Regions from separate parts of the Metabacillus indicus genome, predicted to be linked through region 2. Evidence: riboswitches for the same ligand, from Rfam matches in the RefSeq annotation. Region 2 holds a riboswitch; the other holds the start of a gene.

Region 1 (13,811 bases), 800 kb from region 2:
CCTCTTACCGTTAAAGGAACTTCAAAAAAAGAAGCAGAGGAACAGGGGCATGAACTTCTTAAGAAAGTCGGACTCGCAGAAAAAGCGCATGAGTATCCAAACCGTCTGTCGGGAGGACAGAAACAGCGTGTTGCCATTGCAAGAGCACTCGCGATGAACCCGGAAGTGATGCTGTTCGATGAACCGACATCCGCACTTGACCCTGAAATGGTCAAGGAAGTTCTTGAGGTCATGAAGAATCTTGCTTTCTCAGGTATGACGATGGCCATCGTCACGCACGAAATGGGCTTTGCAAGAGAAGTGGCTGACAGAGTGCTATTCCTTGATGAAGGAAGACTTGTAGAAGACGCTGCTCCGAAAGACTTCTTCTCAAACCCGAAAACACAGCGTGCTCAACTATTCCTTGAAAAAATGCTATAATGGCTACTTAGAAAAAGGTGATCATCATGATCATCTTTTTTCGTTTTTATCTTTAAGCCTGCAATTGGGCAACGTATGAAAAAGGATATGAAACCTCATATCACATGAAACGCAAGGGGAAGACGCATGTTTAAAATTGGTTACCGCACACTCAAAACAGCACTTGGTGCAGCCATTGCCATCAGTCTTGCCGAGCTTTTCGGACTGCAGAATTTTGCATCTGCCGGCATACTGACGATTCTATGCATCCAGGTGACGAAGAAAAAATCGCTTCAGACCTCATGGGCACGCTTTTTTGCCTGCCTAATCGCCATCTTATTTTCCTTTGTCTTTTTCGAAGGAATCGGCTATCATCCATTTGTCATCGGCCTTTTGCTCTTATTTTTCATTCCCGTTACCGTTCTTTTAAAAGCCAAAGAAGGGATTGTGACAAGCTCGGTCATCATCCTTCATCTCTACACTGCCGCCAATATTACGTTTGATCTGATCATAAATGAGATTGCGCTGATTGCTACCGGTATAGGGGTAGCGCTTATCATGAACCTTTACATGCCGAGTGTAGATAAAAAGCTGAAAGAATATCAGCTGGAAGTGGAAGACCGCCTCTCGAAAATCTTCATTGAAATTGAGGAATATCTGCTTTCGCATGACAGTTCGTGGGACGGAAGGGAAATCACAGAAACAGCCGCCATCATCAACGAAGCAAAAACGCTCGCGTTCAGAGATGTAGAGAACCATTTTATGAGACATGAAAATCTCTACTATCATTATTTTAAGATGAGGGAAAAACAGTTCGAAATCATTGAGAGGGTCCTCCCGATCATTGCCTCGATTAAAGTAACCGTCGATCAGGCGGAGATTGTGGCGGACTTTATCCGTGAAGTGAGGGAAGCGATCCATCCCGGCAACACCGCTCACAAATTTCTTGTAAAGCTTGCAGAGATGAGAGAGATGTTCGAAGAAATGCCGCTTCCCGAAACCCGTGAAGAATTCGAGGCACGGGCTGCGCTTTTGCATTTTGTCCGTGAGATGGAACAATATCTTGTGATAAAAAGTCAATTTAAAGGTATGTCACGCAAGAATGAAATGAAGCCTGCAGGAGCATCCTAATTCAAAAAAGGGTGATAGACTTTGAAAATGGTGTTCCTGCTCATAATGTTCCTGTCTCCGCTTTGGCCGCTCGGAGAAAATCCGTCTGTCGGCGATCCGTACCTCATCATCAATAAGCAGACGAACGAACTTGCTTATATTGATAACGGACAAATTATTAAAACCTTTGATGTGGCAACAGGAAAAAACGAGAATCTGACGCCTGAGGGAGAATTTACGATCACAGTCAAGGCGGCAGAGCCCTATTACCGGAAAAAAGACATCCCCGGCGGAGATCCGAAAAATCCGCTCGGCACAAGGTGGATCGGCTTTGACGCCGAAAACACAGATGGACGAATATACGGCATTCACGGCACAAACAACGAGGATTCCATCGGATCCTTCGTCACCCAGGGCTGCGTGCGCATGTACAACGAAGAAGTCGAAATCCTCTTTGAGCACATTCCGGTTGGAACCAAAGTGTTTATCACTAAAAACGGCAAGTCCTTTGAAGAAATTGCAGCTGAAAAAGGAGCAATTAAAAAAGGTGATTCCTGAAGGGAATCACCTTTTTTGGCGTCTATTAGAACCACATGCTCATCCCCGCCAACAGCGTTGTTGCCAGCATGACGAAGAGCATGAGATAGATAATGGCTTTTTGAAATCGTTTAGACATTTCGTTCACTCCATTTCAGAGGGTTTGTCCTTCTATTCTAACGCGGATAGGAGGTACGGACAAGGGAGGAGATATGAACAAAGATGGACATTTTTGCCCGAAAAAGAAGGAATTTCGTCGATTGGCAAAGAAGTATGTCATGTTCACGATGTTAAGCGTTTTCATCATGAGGAGGGGAAGAAATGGTCAAAAAGGTCGATCACATTGGGGTAGCCGTCCATTCAATTGAAGAGGTGCTTCCTTTTTATCAGGAAACACTCGGGTTAAAACTTGAAGGAATGGAAACGGTAGAAGAACAGGGAGTCAAAGTGGCTTTTCTGAAAGCAGGCGAAACGAAAATTGAGCTGCTTGAGCCGGTTTCAAAAGAAAGTGCTGTAGCCAGGTTCATTGAAAAGCGCGGAGAAGGCATACATCATTTGGCTTTGGCAGTAGATGATATAAAAATGAGGATTCACGAATTGAAAGAACACGGAATCAAAATGATAGATGAGACTCCAAGAAACGGTGCAGGCGGTGCCTCCATTGCTTTCCTGCATCCAAAGGCTGCAAATGGAGTGCTGGTTGAACTATGTGAAAAGAAAGGAGGAACTATCTCATGAACATTGATATCTTTGAGAAGATTAACGAGCTGTATGACCGGAGACGGGAAGTTGAGATGGGCGGCGGGGATGAGCGTATTGATAAACAGCACGAAAAGGGCAAGCTGACTGCACGGGAGAGAATAGACCTTCTGGTGGATGAAGGCACGTTTGTTGAAATGAATCCTTTCATTGAGCACCGCTGCAATGATTTCGGGCTGAGCGGGAAAAAAGGGCCGGGAGACGGAGTTGTGACCGGCTACGGAAAAGTGAACGGACGTCCGATTTATTTGTTCTCTCAGGACTTCACGGTTTTTGGCGGTGCCCTGGGCGAAATGCACGCCAAGAAGATTGCTGCAGTCATGGATCTTGCCGCAAAAAGCGGGACGCCGTTCGTCGGCTTGAATGACTCCGGAGGTGCGAGGATTCAGGAAGGTGTGGTATCATTAGATGGCTACGGGCAGATTTTTTACCGGAATACCATCTATTCAGGTGTCATTCCGCAGATATCTGTCATCCTCGGCCCATGTGCAGGAGGAGCCGTATATTCTCCGGCCATCACCGATTTTGTGTTCATGGTTGAAAAAACAAGCCAGATGTTCATAACAGGACCTAAGGTCATTGAGACCGTGACCGGAGAAAAAATCAGCTCAGAGGATCTGGGCGGGGCCAAAGTACATAATACGATCAGCGGGAATGCCCATTTTTCCGGACAGACGGAGGAAGAAGTGCTTTCCCAGGTGCGAAAACTACTTACATATTTGCCGCAGAACAACCAGGAAAAAACGCCGGTTCTGCCGCATGAAGAAGAGTCTGACTACAGGCCGAACCTGACGGACTGCATTCCGTTTGACGCCCTTAGGCCTTATGACGTCAGAGTGGTCATAGAGGAAGTCGCAGATGCAGGATCTTTTTACGAGGTTCAAAAAGACTTTGCCAAAAACATTGTTGTCGGGTTTGCGCGCATCAAAGGAGAAGTTGTGGGCCTTGTCTGCAATCAGCCGAAATATATGGCCGGCGGGCTTGATATCGATTCATCTGACAAAGCATCCAGATTCATTCGCTTCTGCGATTCATTCCAGATTCCGCTGATTACTTTTGAAGATGTGACCGGCTTTTTCCCGGGAATTAAACAGGAGCACGGGGGAATTATCCGCCACGGGGCAAAAATCTTATATGCCTACTCAGAGGCAACGGTGCCAAAGCTTACGGTCATTCTCCGCAAAGCATACGGCGGAGCGTATGTGGCGCTGAACAGCAAGTCGATCGGAGCGGATCTGGTTTTTGCATGGCCGAATGCCGAGATTGCTGTTATGGGTCCTCAGGGTGCTGCAAATATTATTTTTGCCAGAGAAATTGAAAACAGCGAGAACCCGGAAGAAACGCGGGCAGCCAAAATTGAGGAGTACCGCGAAAAATTCGCCAATCCTTACGTGGCAGCAAGCCAGGGGATGGTCGATGACGTAATTGACCCCCGCGATACAAGAATAAAGCTTATTCAGGCGCTTGAGATGCTGCGTACAAAGCAGGAACAGCGTCCTGCCAAAAAACATGGAAACATTCCGCTTTAAGCCTAGGAGGAAACAAAAATGATTAATCAAGAACGTTTAGTGAATGAATTTTTAGAGCTTGTTCAAATTGATTCCGAAACAAAATTCGAAACAGAAATCGCCAAAGTCCTGACTGAAAAGTTTGAAGCACTTGGCGTCCGCGTTGAAGAAGATGATACAACAAGTATTACTGGACACGGAGCAGGCAACCTGATCTGCACGCTGGATGCTGTAAAGGACGGCATTGATCCGATTTATTTTACATCCCATATGGACACAGTCGTTCCGGGAAAAGGAATTAAACCTTCTATTAAAGACGGATACATTGTAACAGACGGCACAACGATTCTTGGGGCAGATGACAAAACGGGATTATCAGCCATGCTTGAGGCAGTTCGTGTGCTGAAAGAAAACAACATCGCTCACGGGAAAATTGAATTTATCATCACAGTTGGAGAAGAGTCCGGCCTTGTAGGCGCAAAAGCGTTGGACGGTTCTAAAGTGACGGCTAAATTCGGTTATGCTCTCGACAGTGATGGAAAAGTAGGAACCATTATTGTGGCTGCTCCGACACAGGCAAAAGTGAGAGCTTCTATTTTCGGCAAAACGGCCCACGCAGGCGTTGCACCGGAAAAGGGCATTTCTGCGATTACGATTGCTTCAAAAGCCATTGCGAAAATGCCGCTTGGAAGAATCGACCATGAAACAACAGCAAACATCGGCCGATTTGAAGGAGGCACACAAACAAACATTGTGTGCGACCAAGTGAATATCCTGGCTGAAGCGAGATCACTCGTTCCTGAAAAAATGGAAGCCCAAACTGCTAAAATGAAAGAAGCGTTCGAAAGTGCGGCGGCTGAAATGGGAGGCCGTGCAGAAGTTGAAATCGAAGTGATGTATCCTGGCTTTAAGTTTGGCGAAGGAGATCACGTTGTAGAAGTGGCAAAGCGCGCGGCAGCAAACATCGGCCGTACAAGCGAGCTTCAGACAAGCGGCGGCGGAAGTGACGCCAACGTGATTGCCGGCTTTGATATTCCGACTGTCAACCTTGCTGTCGGATACGAAGACATCCACACGACAAATGAAAAGATGCCAATCGAAGAACTTGTCAAAACAGCTGAACTTGTGGTATCAATAATCAAAGAAGTAGCTAAAAGCGAATAAGTGAAAAGATGGCAGGCACATGGATTGTGTCTGCTGTTTTACATCATAGAAAGAGGTGCATATCATGGGAAGAAGAGAAAAGGCAACATTTGCAGGCGGCTGTTTTTGGTGCATGGTGAAGCCGTTCGACGAACAGCCGGGCATTATTGAAGTCGTTTCGGGCTATACGGGAGGAAACCTTGATAATCCGTCATATGAACAAATCAAAACAGGTGATACAGGACACAGGGAAGCGGTCGAAATTACCTTTGATCCGGATGTTTTTTCCTATGACACCCTGCTTGAGCTCTATTGGCCGCAGATTGATCCGACAGATGACGGCGGCCAGTTCTTTGACCGCGGCAGCCAGTACCGCACAGCCATTTTCTATCACACAGAAGAGCAAAAGCTGAAGGCTGAGAAAACAAAGCAGGAAATTGAAGCAAGCGGACGCTTTCAAAAACCTGTTGTGACTGAAATCCTTCCTGCCGCTCCATTTTATCCGGCAGAAGAATACCATCAGAAATTCTACGCGAAAAACCCTGAAAAGTACAAGCAGGAGCGCGAAGAGTCCGGAAGAGAAGAATTTATCCGGAACAACTGGAAGAAATAAAGCAAGCAAGCCCTCTGTTCATTTGGACGGAGGGCTTTTTCGATGTTCGGCTCTGTGTTTGTATTAAACCTGCAATGGGTATTTTCCATAATAAGGAGAGTGATTACAATGAATACATTTAATGAAAGTGCCATTGCATCATATGTGAAAACAAGAGCCGAAGAAAACTGCAAACTCCTCCAGGAGAACATGGAAGAGCTGGAAAGAGGAAAAATCCTCGGCAGAATGGAAGCTTACAATGAATTTCTGGAGCGGTTTGGATTTGATAAAGTAGAGTGCAAGTAATCAGGGTCAAGCGGAGCACATCATTCTTGTAAGGGATGATGTGTTTTTGAATTCGTGGAAGGAAGCTTGAGGCTAGCAGCATTAGAGAGTCATTTAAAGAGTGAATCGTACCCTCGGAAACTGAGAAACGATGTGAGAGGGTAAGCAAAGTGGTGAATCGTACCCTCGGAAACTGAGAAACGATGTGGGAGGGTAAGCAAATGTACGAATCGTACCCTCGGATACCGAAAAACGAACTGCGAGGGTAAGCAAAGTGGTGAATCGTACCCTCGGAAACTGAGAAACGATGTGGGAGGGTAAGCAAAGTGGTGAATCGTACCCTCGGAAACTGAGAAACGATGGGTGGAGGGTAAGCAAAGTGGTGAATCGTACCCTCGGAAACTGAGAAACGATGTGGGAGGGTAAGCAAAGTGGTGAATCGTACCCTCGGAAACCGAGAAACGATGTGGGAGGGTAAGCAAAGCAGTGAATCGTACCCCCGCAAACTGAGAAACGATGTGAGAGGGTAAGCAAAGTGGTGAATCGTACCCTCTGATACCGAAAATCGATGGGTGGAGGGTAAGCAAATACACAATCCATGTTCTCACGAGAGAGAACTTCAATAAAATCATGAGGAGCATAAGATGAAACATTTTTTTCAGGGGTTTTTGATTACAGAGATTGGATCATTTATTCTAATCTGTCTGGGGCTGGCACTCTTTGCAGAACTTTATCCTAACGAGGACCCGTCCGTAGGTGCCGGAGTCGGATTTGCAATAGCATTCGGATTTGTGTTTTCTGCACCGGTTGCTGCCATGATCGGGATTGTTGGAGGAGTGCTTACATATGTATTCAAGAAGTACAATAAGAATTAACAAAACCCCCGGGACATTTTCCGGGGGCTCAACTTATTTATGCACTTGCTTTCATGACTTCATTCGCTTTAATCCGGTTATACTGGCCTTCGGATTTCGACATCACGATGGCAGCAAGGGTATTGCCGACAAGGTTGACAACTGTGCGGGCCATATCCATGATGCGGTCCACCCCTGCAATGAAGGCAAGTCCTTCTGCCGGAATGCCGATTGTTCCGAGAGTGGCAAGCAGAACGACGAAGGATGTTCCAGGAACGGCAGCCATTCCTTTAGACGTAACCATCAAGACTAAAATCAGAGTCAATTGCTGAACGATTGTCAGTTCGATGCCGTAAACCTGTGCAAGGAACAAGGCAGCGATGGCCTGATAGAGGACTGATCCGTCAAGGTTAAAAGTGTATCCAATAGGAACGACGAAGGACACAATTCCTTTAGGGCATCCCATCTTTTCAAGCTTTTCCATGATTCGGGGCAGGACAGTTTCAGAACTTGATGTACTGAACGCAAGCAGCAGCTCGTCCTTAATGTAGCGAAGCAGGGAAAAGATATTGACGCCTGCCCATTTGGCAACTGCCCCTAGTACTACAATCAGGAAGAAAATCAGGGCAGCATATACTAATAGAACCAATTTTCCAAGTGAAAGCAGTGAGTCAATTCCGAATTTCGAAACGGTTACTCCAATCAGGGCGAACACGCCGAGAGGAGCCACTTTCATCACAAGGTTGACGACGTGGAACATCGCGTGTGAAACACCGTCAAAGAACTGAAGGACCGGCTTTCCCCGTTCTCCGATGGCTGCTACGCCAAGTCCGAAGAGGACGGAGAAAAAGATGATGGCAAGCATATCGCCTTCTACGACAGATTTAAAGAAGTTCGTCGGCACGATATGAAGGAACGTTTCGGCAACCGATTTTTCACTTTGTTCTTCAGATGTATCGACATACTGCTGGATATCTGTTTTTTGGGCAGATTCAAGGTCAACTCCTTGCCCCGGCTGAAAGACGTTTGCAAGCAATACGCCGAGGACAATCGCAACAGTTGTAATGATTTCAAAATAAAGAATGGTTTTTCCGCCGAGTCTTCCAACGTTTTTTCCATTCCCAGCACCTGCAACTCCAACGATCAGGCTAGAGATAACAATCGGAATGACAATCATTTTGATCAAACGCAAAAACAAATCTCCAAGCGGCTGCAAAACTGCGGCAACTCGGGGGTCATTAAACCAGACAACACCTACTAAAATACCTAAAGTCAAACCAATAAAAATTTGGGAAGCCAGTCCCAAACGAATTTTTTTCATAGAAGAACCTCCTCTGAGATGTAAGAATTCTGAAAATACAAAAAAAGACCAATCTAAAGTAAGAAAGGTCTTTAATACACAATTAAAGTCTTTCTCCCAATAAAGCAGACGAGGTTAACTGTCGGATTCGGGATTGAGAGTTCCCTTCCATTTACGGATTCACCCCAAGGTAAGAGCCTTACCAAATGCATGATTCCCCCGCTCTGAATAGATTAAGCTTGTTATGAAATTTAACGGACCGTAAAAACACACAAGATATAATTTACTTGTGATAAGGGGAATCTGTCAATTGTTTTATAAAAAGTAAGAAAGGATCAAATTTTTGCGCTTTTCTAATTCCGCCCCCATCATTAGCGGTTCATCTGCTGACTGTGATAAAATTGAGGCACTATAACAGTTTGGAAAGAAGTTGAACGGCATGAAACAGCAGAGCGGTCCAAGGGTCATTCTCCATGTGGATATGAACAGTTTTTACGCATCTGTTGAGATGGCGTTTGAGCCTGAACTGAGGGGAAAGCCGCTCGCCATAGCCGGAAATGTGGAAGAGCGGAAGGGTATTGTTGTGACGTGCAGCTATGAGGCAAGGGCCAGAGGCGTGAAAACAACCATGCCGTTGTGGCAGGCGAAGCGCCATTGCCCTGAACTGATTGTCAGGAAACCGAATTTTGACCGGTACCGGAAGGCATCCAGAGCGATGTTTGACCTTTTAAGAGAATTTACGGATCTGGTTGAGCCTGTCTCTATAGATGAAGGGTATTTGGATTTGACGGAATATTTGAAGGAAGGCAATCCGCTTCAAGTGGCAAAAACGATTCAGCAGCGATTGCTCGAAGAACTGCTTTTGCCTTCAAGTATCGGCATTGCACCGAATAAATTCCTGGCCAAGATGGCTTCCAATATGAAAAAGCCCCTCGGCATCACCGTCCTCAGAAAGAGGGAGCTTCACGAGACACTGTGGCCGCTTCCAGCAGGCGAGATGCACGGAGTGGGGGAAAAAACGGCAGAAAAACTTCTCACCATCGGCGTCAAAACAATCAAAGATTTGGCTGAAGCCGATCCGATTTCATTGAAACAGCTCCTGGGCATAAACGGTGAACGGCTGAAAAAACGGGCAAACGGCATAGACAGCAGAGAAGTTAACCCGGACAGCATCAATGATTTTAAGAGCATAGGGAATTCAACCACTCTCTCCAAAGATTCAAGCGATGTGCGCGTCCTGTATGATACCCTGAACCGCCTTTCCCAGTCAGTCAGCATGCGGATGAAGCGGAAAGAGGTGCTCGGAACAAAAATCTTTATTACGATCCGCTACTCAGACCGGAGCACATTTACCCGCAGTCGGACAGTCAATAACCCGCTTGGTGAAAAAGAAGAGCTGTACACTCACGCCAAAGAGATTTTTGACAGGCACTGGACAGGAGAGCCGGTACGGTTGCTCGGGGTGACGTGCCAGGACCTTGTCCCAAAAGGAGATGCCTATAAACAGCTGGATCTGTTTTCTTTTCAGGAGGATGCAAAAAAAGAGCCGCTTTATAAGACGATTGAAGACATCCAGAAAAAATTTGGCGAAAGTGTCATAAAACGCGGGATGAAAGCGGTCCGCCTGGAAGATGATAAAACAAGCGGGACAAGTTTCAATAAAGATTTTTTAAGGGAATGAGACAAGGCGCTTTTCTTGATAAAAGCAAGGGCACTGTGTTATTTTACAGAAGGAATGCATATTCATGCGAACAACGATATTTGGGACAGAAAGGGAGTATAAACATGTCTAAACAGCAAATTGGCGTTATCGGTTTGGCCGTCATGGGCAAAAACCTCGCTCTTAATATAGAAAGCCGCGGCTATTCGGTGGCCGTTTATAACCGCTCTTCAGATAAAACAGAAGAAATGCTGAAAGAACACAGCGGCAAGAACCTTACAGGTACATACAGCATTGAAGAGTTTGTTCAGTCTCTTGAAACACCGCGCAAAATTCTTCTTATGGTAAAAGCCGGTTTTGCAACAGATGCAACGATTGAGCAGCTTCTTCCTCATCTTGATAAAGGCGATATTCTGATCGACGGAGGAAATACACTTTACACAGATACACAGCGCAGAAACAAAGAGCTTGCTGAAAGCGGCATTCACTTTATCGGCACCGGCGTTTCAGGCGGAGAAGAAGGAGCCCTTAAAGGACCTTCCATCATGCCTGGAGGACAAAAGGAAGCATTTGAACTTGTAAAGCCGATTTTCGAAGCGATTTCTGCAAAAGTGGACGGAGATCCATGTACAACTTACATCGGTCCGGACGGTGCCGGCCACTATGTGAAAATGGTGCACAACGGCATTGAGTACGGCGATATGCAGCTGATTTCAGAAGCTTATTTCATCCTTAAAAATGTTCTTGGTTTATCTGCACAGGAACTCCACGAAGTATTTGCCGAGTGGAATAAAGGCGAGCTTGACAGCTATCTGATTGAAATCACGGCTGACATTTTCACAAAAACAGATGATGAAACAGGCAAGCCGCTTGTCGATATGATTCTGGATACAGCAGGACAAAAAGGAACTGGAAAATGGACAAGCAAAAGTGCCCTTGATTTAGGTGTTCCGCTTCCGATTATTACGGAATCCGTATTTGCCCGCTTCATCTCTGCCATGAAAGATGAGCGTGTAAAAGCGAGCGGCATTCTCTCAGGTCCTTCTGTGACACCATATGAAGGAGACAAAAAAGAACTGATTGAAGTTGTCCGCAAAGCGCTTTACATGAGCAAGATCTGTTCTTATGCCCAAGGTTTTGCCCAAATGAGAGCAGCTTCTGAGGAATACAACTGGGATCTTCAGTATGGCGACATCGCGATGATTTTCAGAGGAGGATGCATCATCCGTGCAGCATTCCTTCAAAAAATCAAAGATGCGTATGACCGTGACGGCGAGCTTGCAAATCTTCTGCTTGATCCTTACTTCAAGGAGATTGCAGAAAGCTACCAGGGAGCTCTTCGCAAAGTGCTGACAGTTGCTATTGAGCAGGGTGTTCCGGTACCAAGCTTCTCAGCTGCCCTTTCTTATTATGACAGCTACCGCACGGCTACATTGCCAGCAAACCTGATTCAAGCGCAGCGCGACTATTTCGGAGCGCACACTTATCAGCGTACAGATAAAGAAGGCATTTTCCATACAGAATGGATGTCTAAGTAAAAACAGAACACGGGGCCTTGTGCTCCGTGTTTTTTGCTGTTTCTAAACCGCTGAATCGGGGTAAAATGTTACGGATAAGAAAAGAACGGGGTGATGTGATGCTTTATTTATTGGCGATTTTACTGCCGCCTGTTGCCGTACTGTTTGTCGGCAGACCGTTTCAGGCGCTGCTTAACCTGATTTTGACGCTCATTTTTTATCTTCCGGGAGCCATACACGCCGTGCTTGTGGTGAAGGATGCAAAAGATGAGAAGCGTATGAAGAAGTACGGAGTGAGGTAACTTAAAAAAGATGCTGACTCTGAAGGAAATTAGCCCGCCTCTAGAGAAATAGAGGGACGGGCTTTATTTATTGCATCTTTTAAAAAGGGTGTAGCAAAAGGCAGCTGTACATGGTATGATAATACAGAACAAATGTTCTTATTAAATTTATGACGATGAGGTGTAACATGATCACATCAGTAAATCCTTACATTGTGACAAATGGAAATGGTCAAGAGGCAGTGAAGTTTTATGTGGATGCATTAAATGCTGAACTTGTTTCGATTCAAACATTCGGGGAAATGCCGGAGGATCCGAATCATCCTATTCCCGCTGATGCAAAGGACCGTGTGATGAATGCACAGTTCAAAGCGGGCGATACCCTCATGATGCTGTCAGATACGTTTCCCGGAATGCCTTATACTCTCGGTTCGCAGCTTTCCATTGCGATTCATATTGATTCAGCAGACGCAGCGAAAGATGTATTTGAAAAACTTTCAGCAGGCGGAAATGTCACAATGCCTCTTCAGGAAACATTCTGGAGTCCTGCATACGGTCAGGTTAAAGACAAATATGGTGTTGAATGGCAAGTATCTGCTGTTAAAGAAAACGAATAATATGACTAAAAGAGAGCCCTTCTTGGTTAAGAAGGGTTTTCATCTTTTTACAGAACCGATTGAAGCAAATCGGTTGACTATACAGGCTGTAAGAGTATATATTTCTTTAGGTATACGAAATAAAAGCTGAGGGCGGGATAGAATGTCAACGATAATAGAAGAAAGACCGCCAGCAGTTCCTGGCTTAAAGTACGAAAACAGAATTGTATGGCTGTGGAGTTTAACCGTATGGCTCGTTGTGATGAACACGACGATGTTTAATGTCGCTTTGCCGAGCGTGCTTCGCGATTTGAGCCTTTCATCCGGCACTGCATCCTGGATTGTGTCAGGATACTCAATCGCTTTTGCCATCTCGACTCTCACTTACAGCCGTTTATCAGATTTTATTCCGATCTCAAGGCTGCTTGCAGTCGGGCTTGCCATGCTTGGTGCAGCATCCATTATCGGTTTTATTTCTCATAACTTTTATCTGCTTTTATTCGCGAGAGTTCTTCAGGCAGCGGGAGCAGGGGCTGTGCCTGGTCTTGCCATGGTTTTGGCGGGTAAATATATTCCCATTTCCAGAAGAGGAAAGGCAATGTCGCTGATTTCGTCTGCCGCATCGCTCGGTTTTGGACTTGGACCCGTTATTGGAGGAGCCATTACAACCTATCTCGGATGGAATTACTTATTTGTCATCACCGCATTTGTTGTCCTGCTTCTTCCCCTGTTTAAAAAACTGCTTCCTAAAGAGGAAGTCCATAAGGTACACTTCGATTCAACCGGAGGATTGCTGACAGGACTCGGAGTTACGGGGCTGCTGCTCTTTTTATCCACCATGTCAGTGCCTCTTCTCATTGGCTCGCTGGCCATCCTGTATCTCTTATGGAGGCATATACACAAAGTCAGCCTGCCGTTTGTGCAGCCTTCGCTGTTTAAAAACAGACAGTATGTGAAGCTTGCTTTATCAGCATTTTCAGGATTTATTCTTCATTTTTCAGCGCTCTTTATGATGCCGATCATCCTGACAGAGCTGTTTGAAAAAGATCCGGCTGCCATTGGTCTGATTATCTTTCCTGGTGCTATCCTTTCAGCGGTTGCCGCACAGTTCATTGGGCGGCTGATCGACAAATTCGGAAATATACCGTTAATTTCCTTTGGCCATGTGATGCTCATGATTTCACTGCTGATTCTGGCTTTGTTTTCAGGAGAAAATCCATATGCGATTTTGGTTGCCTACATGTTTATGAGCACAGGTTTTTCAAGCCTG
Region 2 (9,603 bases):
AAATTCCATTTAGAGAAGATGGAGAAATAAAAGAACTTTCAGTTGGCCAGGCAGCCAATAAATTCTCAAGCGGGGATCGTGAAGTCCGCAAGGCTGTATTTGAAGAGTGGGAAAAAGCATGGGGAAGCAAAGCGGATTTATTTGCACAGACGCTGAATCATCTTGCGGGCTTCAGGCTGAATGTCTACGAAAAGCGCGGCTGGAACGATGTGCTCAGCGAGCCGCTTGAAATCAACCGGATGAAGCGGGAAACGCTTGATGTGATGTGGAAGGTTATTTCTGAAAACAAGCAGTCTCTAGTGAAGTATTTAAAAAGAAAAGCAGAGCTTCTTGGGGTGGAAAAACTCAGCTGGTATGATCTTGATGCGCCGATCGGCGGCAAAGAGTCGAAGGTTTCCTACCAGGAGGGAGCAGAGTTTATTCTTGATCAGTTCTCAAACTTCGGGGAGGAGCTTACCTCTTTTACGAAAAAAGCCTTTGAAGACCGCTGGATTGAAGCTGAAGACAGACAGGGAAAGGCGCCGGGCGGATTTTGCACAAGCTTTCCGGAAAGCGATCAGTCCCGCATTTTTATGACGTTCTCAGGGACGCCTTCTAACATTGCAACTCTTGCCCATGAGCTTGGTCATGCGTTTCACCAGCATGCAATGGCAGGCGTTCATCCGCTGAACCGCAGCTATGCGATGAATGTGGCGGAAACGGCTTCGACTTTTGCCGAGATGATTGTGGCGGATGCTTCAGTGAAAAAAGCAAAAACGGAAGAAGAGCGCCTTGTTCTGCTTGAAGATAAAGTTCAGCGCAGTGTGGCGCTTCTGATGAACATACATGGCCGCTTTATTTTCGAAAATGCGTTCTATGAAGAGCGTAAAAAAGGAATGGTGAGTGCCGAGAGAATCAGCGAGCTGATGGAAGACGCTCAGAAAGAAGCCTATTGTGATTCATTAGGCGAGTATCACCCGCACTTCTGGGCATCAAAGCTCCACTTTCATATTACGGGCGTTCCATTCTATAACTTCCCGTATACATTCGGTTACTTGTTCTCGCTTGGAATCTATGCAAAAGCGCTTGAGGAAGGAGCTGCTTTTGAGCAGAAATACATTGCCTTGCTTAAAGATACAGGCTCGATGCAGGTTGAAGATCTTGCCATGAAGCATCTTGGCGCTGATCTGACAAAAGAGGATTTCTGGAAAGACGCAGTGGCTCTTATAGTTCAGGATGCAGAGGAGTTTCTTGAGGCAGTAAAATAATTATAAGATACTGCACCCTTAAGCTATTTGAAGGGGTGCAGTTTTTTTGTTTAAAACTTATTGATTCATGATGATCCATCTGTCGATTGTATTAACAATAAGGTCCTGCTGAATATAAACGTTGATGTCCGCTTCATTATCGCCTTTTTGATTGCCGTAAATGCCGAACTGCGCATGATTTCCGCCTTTAATTTGATAGAAAAATGTATCCTCTGAAAGCAGGTGTTTTTTCTCCCTGATATCATCAAGAGTGGCCAAACCGTCTTTCTCTCCGTAAATTGTCAAAATCGGAAAATCAGTCCCGGAAAAATCACTGGAATCTGTGGGATAGGCAGCCATAAGGAACAGTCCTTTTATTGTATCCTGGTGGTCATAGGCATAGATCGATGCTGAAGCTCCCCCAAGTGAGTGCCCTCCCAGATACCATTTTGTGATTTCCGGATTGTCTTTAATTACATTCCCGGCTTTATTGATGCCGGCAATCGCCAGGTTAAAAGGCATTTTGACAATCGCCGCTGTATATCCCCGCTGAGCAAGCTGCTCGGCAAGATAGGCGTAAGCTTCAGGCTCGACCTTTGCTCCGGGATAAAAAATAATGCCCGTATTTGTCTTCTGATTCACCGGTTCAAAAAGCAAATAGCCGTCTGCTGTGTTTTCCTTTTGAATATTGGTCGAGTTGTAAAGGTCTTCAGTTGCTTTATATGTCTGCTGTGACCATATGAAAAAGCCTGCAAACGCAAGTACAAGTACTGCCACGGCTATCAGAAAAAAATTTTTGATCCATCTTTTCATGGGAAAACTCCTTAATTTATCGCGATTTCTGCTAAATTTTATGCTTAAATCCAACTAAAGGCAAATTTTGATGTTTGCCAAAAGACAAACTATTATTTAGAATAGTAGTATAACTTAATAAATATACGCTTAATCCTTAACAGGAGCGGGGGACCCGAGTAAGTGCGCATGCACTGGGGGTGAATCCTTGTAGTTTTGAGGTAGGACAGCTCTTCGTCCGAATCCGACAGCTAACCTCGCTTGCGCTGGAGAGACTCAACTGTGAAAAGTCATAATTATTCAAATTGACGAATGCAAACCATGGGTTCCTCCTGTGGTTTTTTTGTATTTTTTAAAAAACTCTCACAATCATGTTTCTCCATCCCGTTAAACTGGGAATAAATAACTAGCTTTTTATTATTCTATTTTACGGAGGTTGTCTATGAAACTAGCAACGAAAATCATCATTGGTCTCATTCTGGGTGCAATTGTAGGATTAATCCTCAATATTACCGCCCCGGATTTATTTAAGCAGCTGGATACATTCCTGTTTACGCCGCTTGGAAAAATCTTCTTGAACTTAATTAACATGCTTGTTGTGCCGATTGTCTTCTTCTCTATTACTCTTGGGGTAGCCGGGCTCGGTGATCCGAAGAAGCTTGGGAGAATCGGTGTTAAAACTGTAACATTCTTTCTTGGAACAACCGCACTCGCCATTGTCATCGGACTGGTTCTTGCCCTTACGATTCAGCCGGGGAACTTCGGGGAATTTGATACATCTTCTGCAGAGTACGAAGCGAAGGAAGCCCCTTCTGTAGCGGAAACACTGCTGAACATGATTCCAACAAACCCTGTTAAGGCTTTTGCTGACGGCAATATGCTTCAGATTATCGTTTTCTCAATCTTTGTAGGTCTTGGTATTACATTCCTTGGTAAAAAGGCAAGTGCTTTGCTGAGATTTGTTGAGCAGGGCAATGACTTAATGATGTACCTTGTCAATCTTGTAATGAAATTCGCTCCATACGGCACATTTGGTTTAATCGCAGCGGCAGTCGGCAGCCAGGGACTCGATGCTCTGAAGGCAATGGGTCTCTACATGGGAGTCGTTATTCTTGCCCTTGTGATTCATGCCGTTGTCACATATGGATCGGCCATCTTCTTCCTTGCAAAACAAAGTCCGGTGGCATTTTTCAAAAACTTCTCGCCGGCAATGGCAGTTGCCTTCAGTACGTCAAGCAGTAATGCAACACTTCCTGTATCTATGGAAACAGCCCAAAAACGCCTGAAAGTTCCTGAGCCGATCTCAAGCTTCGTTCAACCGCTTGGCGCAACAATCAACATGGATGGAACAGCAATCATGCAAGGTGTAGCGACAATCTTTATTGCGCAGGTTTACGGTATCGACCTTACAATCACTCAAATGATTACGGTCGTTCTGACAGCTGTTCTTGCATCAATCGGTACTGCCGGTGTGCCGGGAGTAGGACTAATCCTGCTTGCCATGGTACTGAACTCTGTCGGTCTTCCAGTAGCGGGTATCGCCTTGATCATCGGTATTGACCGTCTTCTTGATATGGCGCGTACAGCCGTTAACATCACTGGAGATGCAGCATGTGCTGTTATTGTTGCTGAAACGGAAAAGAAACATGGAGAATATAAGATTCCTGAAATTGATGAGAAAATGGTTTAATACAGAAAGCGGCCTTTGGGGCCGCTTTTTGTGTATGCTTTTTTAGCCCGCTTGCACAAATTATGCACATTTTTCTGGTATGGTAAAAGAAATAAGAATAATAAGGGGATTCACCGTGAACAAGCTTGCCATTAAAATTGGATTATTGTTTTTTATCATTATCTTAATAGTAGAGACCTGTCTTTTTCTCTTTTTATACAGAAATCTTGTAAATACACGTGTAGAAGAAGAGCTGACTGCCCTGCAAATCAGGGGGGACAGCCATCGTGATGTCCTTGAGAAACACGGGGATGAAACAACAATGGAGCATGTGGTTCTCATGGAATCTGAGGCTGATACGGACGTTTTGCTGACAGCAGCGGATAAAACCGTTCTCTATGGATCTGCTGATCTCAATTCTGATATGGAAAAGGCATTAATGGAACCTTCGGCATCGGGGGAAGACTGGAAAAACAGTCCTTATATATGGACGGCAAGCCCCGTCCGCGACGGGGAAAAGGTAAAAGGATATGTCTATATGTTTAAAGGGACAGATTCCATCCAATCCATGATCTCAAGGCTGAACGACCATTTCCTTTTTATCGGCACTGTTTCTGTGCTGCTGACGATTATAGCCGTTTTCTTTTTATCAAGAATTGTGACAAAGCCCATGCTCAAGATGAAAGAGGCAACGGAGCGGTTAAGTGCAGGGGATTTTACGGTTAAGCTGCAAATGCACAGAAACGATGAGCTTGGCGAGCTTGGTGCCTCCATTCAAAAGCTGGCAAGTGATCTTGAGCACCTGAAACAGGAAAGAAACGAATTTTTGGCAAGCATTGCTCATGAATTGCGTACCCCCCTCACGTATATTAAGGGATATGCTGATGTGGCAAAAAGACCGGAGCTTCCTCCTGCTGAGCGATCGAACTATTTGACAATATTAAGCGAGCAAACATCCAGCCTGTCAAGATTAGTGGAGGATCTGTTCGAACTGGCAAGAATGGATCAGCTGTCCTTTCACATTGAAAAAGAGAAAACGGAGATACGGTCATTCCTCCGAAAAACAGTTGAACAGGTTCAGGCCGTTCTGGCAGACAAAAAAATGGAGGTTGTAGAGGACTTTCCGGAAGATAAGGTCTATCTTTTTATTGACCTGGCAAGGTTTGAGCAAGTTACTTTGAATATTTTAGACAACGCCATCCGCTATTCGGAGGAGAATTCAGCCATTACAGTCAAAGTCCGGGAAGAGCATCATTCCGTGAAGATTGCCTTTTCTGATGAGGGGATCGGGATACCTGAGAAAGACCTGCCGCATGTCTTTGACAGGCTCTACAGAGTAGACAAGTCGAGGTCGCGCCACAGCGGAGGGACAGGTCTTGGTTTGGCCATCGTAAAAGAAATTGTGGAGGCTGCGGGAGGCACAGTCCGTGCAGAGAGCAGTCTTGGAAAAGGAACTTCTATTATCATTGAGTTTCAAAAGGAGTCAAAAGCATGAAAAAAATACTTTTGATAGATGATGAACAGCTGATGCTTAATCTGCTGGAGCTTTATCTTGTGCCTGCAGGCTATTCCTGCGTGAAAAGCACCGACGGCAATGAAGCGGCAGACTTGATCGCAAGTGAAAACCCTGCTCTGGTGATTTTAGATATCATGATGCCGGATAAAAGCGGTTTTGAGATCTGCAGGGAGATCAGGCTGTTTTCAGATATTCCGATTATTATGGTCACCGCCCGGGATCATAAGGCGGATATTGTAAAAGGACTCAGGGCCGGTGCGGATGACTATCTGACGAAACCGTTTGATGAATCCGAATTGCTTGCAAGAATTGAAGCCATTCTAAGAAGAACGCGAAACAACCCTGCAATTGAATTCAGGGGATTAAAGTGGGATGAAAATAAGCAGGAAGCTGTTTACCGAGAGAAAACAATTCCTTTTACCCCAAAAGAATTTCGACTGGCCGGTCTTTTTCTGCAAAACCGGAACAGGGTGTTTGACCGGGACCACCTGATTACGGCAGTATGGGGATATGAGGCAGATACAGACGGCAGAACGGTCGATTCTCACGTGAGACATATCCGGGACAAACTTAGAAAAACAGGCTTTCCGGTTGAAGAACACCTTCAAACGGTATGGGGTGCAGGCTACAAGTGGACAGACGAAAAAAAATAGGCGGTTTTTTCCTTTACATAGGGTAGGGGGGTATGGTAAATTTAAATCAAGGAGGTGCATGACATGGTTGATCACGCAAATGAACCTGAAAGCTGTCATGTTCCAGGAACAGACCGAAAGAGCCATCATTCGGAAACAACTAAAAAGAATTTAGTGACACGGCTGAACAGAATAGAAGGCCAGATTCGGGGAGTAAAAGGGCTGATTGATAAGGATACCTATTGTGATGATGTTCTGACTCAAATAGCTGCTGTACAATCTGCCCTGAATTCCGTCAGCAAAATTCTTCTTGAAGGCCACATGAAAAGCTGTCTGGTCGAACGCATCCAGGATGGTGATCTTGAAGTCATCGATGAAGTACTTGTAACTGTTAAACGTCTAATGAAATAAAACAAAAGGGGAGATACAATATGGAAAACGCAACATTGAATGTACAGGGAATGTCATGCAACCATTGTGTGAAAGCAGTAGAAGGCGGCGTGGGTGAACTAAACGGTGTCACATCAGTAAAAGTCAATCTTAACGAAGGCACAGTAGCTGTCGAGTACAACCCGGAAAAAGTGAACCTGGCTGCCATCAAAGAAGCTATTGATGATCAGGGGTATGAGGTGGAATAAAACGAAAAGCGGAATCGCCTTGGTCAGCTCCGAAGGGCAGAAAAGGATCCGCCGGAAAAAGCCGGGTTTGCTTTTTTTGGCGGAGCCGTTCTGGCCGAGGAGTTAGGCGATGGAGCTGGACAATGAGAAAAGCGCAATCGCTTTATTTTAACCAGAGAAACCGTGCTAAACCGCACGTTTTCTTTTTTAGAAATATATACCCCTATGTGGTATATGGAGGGACTCTAAATGAGCAATCTCAAAGAAACCAATTTTCAAATAACCGGAATGACGTGTGCAGCCTGTTCAAACAGAATTGAAAGAGGCCTGAATAAGATTGAGGGAGTTGAGCAGGCAACAGTGAACCTCGCTCTCGAGAAAGCTTCCGTCACATTCGATCAGGGAAAAACGAACAGCGCAGCCATTCATCAAAAGGTAGAGGATCTGGGATACGGAGTCAGTCTTGAAAAAGCTGAATTCAGTATTAGCGGAATGACGTGTGCAGCTTGTTCGGCAAGAATTGAAAAAGGACTGAACAAGCTCGAAGGCGTATCAAAAGCAACCGTTAACTTAGCTCTTGAAACAGGTTCGGTTGAATACAGCCCTTCTGTTATTACACCTCAGGATATGATCAAGCGGATTGAAAAACTGGGGTATGGAGCAAGTGTCAAAGCAGAGAAGGGCCATGAAGATACAGCAGACCGCAAGCAAAAAGAGATTGGGAAGCAGCAGAGAAAATTTATATTATCGGCCATCCTTTCAATTCCCCTGCTCTGGTCAATGGTCGGTCATTTCTCCTTCACCTCATGGATGTATGTGCCGGAACTGTTTATGAATCCCTGGTTTCAGCTGATTCTCGCAACTCCGGTTCAATTTATAATTGGAGGCCAGTTTTACATTGGCGCCTACAAAGCACTTAAAAATAAGAGTGCCAACATGGACGTTCTTGTTGCACTTGGAACATCAGCTGCCTATTTCTACAGTCTCTATTTGACAATAGAGTCCATCGGGCATGCCGGTCATATGCCGGAGCTGTATTTTGAAACGAGTGCTGTGCTGATTACCCTGATTCTGCTCGGAAAGCTGTTTGAGGTTAAAGCAAAAGGAAGATCGTCAGAAGCCATAAAAAAACTGATGGGACTTCAGGCAAAAACAGCAAGGGTGATCAGGAACGGCACCGAACTTGAGGTGCCTCTTGAAGAAGTTGCAGCAGGAGACACCGTGTTAATTAAACCGGGAGAAAAAGTGCCGGTTGATGGTGAAATTATAGAGGGGATCTCAGCATTTGATGAATCCATGCTGACAGGTGAAAGCATTCCTGCCGATAAATCACCTGGTGATCAAGTCTATGGAGCAACCATTAATAAAAATGGCTTCGTTAAGGTGAAAGCAACGAAAGTCGGCAAGGATTCAGCGCTTGCACAAATCATTAAAGTGGTTGAGCAGGCACAAACGTCAAAAGCGCCGATTCAGCGTCTCGCTGATCAAATTTCAGGCATATTCGTTCCGATCGTTGTCGGGATTGCCGTTCTAACGTTCCTGATTTGGATCTTATGGGTTGACCAGGGAAACTTTGCAGGAGCGCTTGAAAAAATGATTGCGGTGCTTGTCATCGCATGTCCATGTGCACTGGGCCTTGCTACGCCTACCTCCATCATGGCAGGTTCCGGGCGCGCTGCTGAAGCGGGTATTCTTTTTAAAGGCGGAGAACACCTGGAGACGGCACACCTTGTGGATACGGTTGTTTTAGATAAAACCGGTACTGTGACAAAAGGGGAACCGGAATTAACGGATGTGATTCTCTATGGTGACCGTGATGAAGAGACTGTCCTGAAGCTGGTCGCTGCAGCAGAAAATCAGTCTGAGCATCCTCTCGCCCAGGCCATTGTCGCCGGAGCAAGAGAGAAAGGCGTCGAGCTCGCAGAAGCAAGCAAGTTTGAAGCTGTACCTGGCTTTGGTATTAAAGCTGAGGCAGCAGGCCATGAAGTGCTGATTGGCACCATACGCCTTATGGATAAATACGGAGTTGACGCGCAAGCAGCTCTTTCAGAAAAAGAACGCCTGGAAGCTGACGGGAAAACGGCTATGCTTGCAGCAATTGACGGAGAACTGGCGGGCTTGATCGCTGTAGCGGATACGATTAAAGAGACATCTAAAGCAGCGGTTGAACGCTTAAAGCAGATGGGACTCGACGTCATCATGATGACCGGCGACAACGAACGGACAGCGCAGGCAATCGCAAAAGCTGCGGGCATTGAGCATGTCATTGCTGAAGTGCTTCCTGAAGGAAAAGCAGAAGAAGTGATAAACCTTCAGAAGGCCGGGAAAAAAGTGGCGATGGTTGGGGACGGCATTAACGATGCTCCCGCCCTTGCTGCTGCAGACACAGGCATGGCAATCGGCACAGGAACGGACATCGCCATGGAAGCGGCAGATATTACGCTGATGAGAGGCGATTTAAACAGCATTGCGGATGCCATCTACATGAGCAAGCTGACCATCCGCAACATTAAGCAGAACCTCTTTTGGGCTTTTGGGTATAATACGCTTGGCATTCCAGTGGCAGCGGCAGGGCTGCTTGCACCATGGCTTGCCGGAGCAGCCATGGCCTTCAGTTCCGTATCAGTCGTACTGAATGCCTTGAGATTGCAGCGTGCAAAATTATAAAGAGATCGAAACCAGGTCTGCTGCGGCGGCCTGGTTTTTTTGATGCAGTGATTGCCTGCTGTAAATGATGGGGATCCGGCTCTGAATTGACCTCGGATTGTTAGATGCTTGTTTTGGATTGTTAGACCCGGTATTTCGCTTATTAGCAAGGCAGTTTGGACTGTTAGACTCTGACTTTGGATCGTTAGCCGGACTGGAGCCCTCTGAGATGACCTCTTTTTCTAGCGGAACGCTGAACTCGGTCACAAGGTTTCTAGAAAAGAGGTATTCTGGCCTTTTATTCGCTGTATGATTGTTGATTTTACGGAGATTTGGTTCTAAAACTGAGCTGGATCGTTAGCCAGGCAGAAGCCCTCTTTAGATGCCTTCTTTTTCTAGGGAAAACGAAGTTATACTGTGGGAACCGCCTGCAGAGAGAGTTGGATGTAAAATGGATGAAGTTGGCAGTGAAAGTTCAAAAGTCGGTAGATAAAACACGGGAGTC

The links. Region 2 has a riboswitch for cyclic di-AMP ahead of ACK1LH_RS17975 (dicarboxylate/amino acid:cation symporter). Riboswitches for the same ligand answer to the same signal wherever they lie in the genome.
Region 1: another riboswitch for cyclic di-AMP. It lies ahead of ACK1LH_RS13825 (cation:dicarboxylate symporter family transporter); the one in region 2 lies ahead of ACK1LH_RS17975 (dicarboxylate/amino acid:cation symporter).

Annotation. Positions count from the first base shown of each region.
Region 1 is NZ_CP176757.1:2,690,483-2,704,293, reverse strand. It holds gene ACK1LH_RS13875 (amino acid ABC transporter ATP-binding protein) at 1-420, shown strand, start outside; gene ACK1LH_RS13870 (aromatic acid exporter family protein) at 547-1,530, shown strand; gene ACK1LH_RS13865 (L,D-transpeptidase) at 1,558-2,067, shown strand; gene prli42 (stressosome-associated protein Prli42) at 2,093-2,185, opposite strand; gene mce (methylmalonyl-CoA epimerase) at 2,368-2,784, shown strand; gene ACK1LH_RS13850 (acyl-CoA carboxylase subunit beta) at 2,787-4,334, shown strand; gene ACK1LH_RS13845 (M20/M25/M40 family metallo-hydrolase) at 4,353-5,477, shown strand; gene msrA (peptide-methionine (S)-S-oxide reductase MsrA) at 5,542-6,069, shown strand; gene ACK1LH_RS13835 (hypothetical protein) at 6,178-6,354, shown strand; gene ACK1LH_RS13830 (hypothetical protein) at 6,978-7,208, shown strand; gene ACK1LH_RS13825 (cation:dicarboxylate symporter family transporter) at 7,246-8,508, opposite strand; cyclic di-AMP (ydaO/yuaA leader) riboswitch at 8,597-8,737, opposite strand; gene ACK1LH_RS13820 (DNA polymerase IV) at 8,927-10,168, shown strand; gene gndA (NADP-dependent phosphogluconate dehydrogenase) at 10,273-11,685, shown strand; gene ACK1LH_RS13810 (YqaE/Pmp3 family membrane protein) at 11,784-11,966, shown strand; gene ACK1LH_RS13805 (VOC family protein) at 12,134-12,562, shown strand; gene ACK1LH_RS13800 (MFS transporter) at 12,705-13,811, shown strand, end outside.
Region 2 is NZ_CP176757.1:3,497,045-3,506,647, reverse strand. It holds gene ACK1LH_RS17985 (M3 family oligoendopeptidase) at 1-1,247, shown strand, start outside; gene ACK1LH_RS17980 (alpha/beta fold hydrolase) at 1,305-2,039, opposite strand; cyclic di-AMP (ydaO/yuaA leader) riboswitch at 2,156-2,299, shown strand; gene ACK1LH_RS17975 (dicarboxylate/amino acid:cation symporter) at 2,461-3,708, shown strand; gene ACK1LH_RS17970 (sensor histidine kinase) at 3,824-5,182, shown strand; gene ACK1LH_RS17965 (response regulator transcription factor) at 5,179-5,856, shown strand; gene ACK1LH_RS17960 (metal-sensitive transcriptional regulator) at 5,920-6,246, shown strand; gene copZ (copper chaperone CopZ) at 6,267-6,473, shown strand; gene ACK1LH_RS17950 (heavy metal translocating P-type ATPase) at 6,702-9,119, shown strand.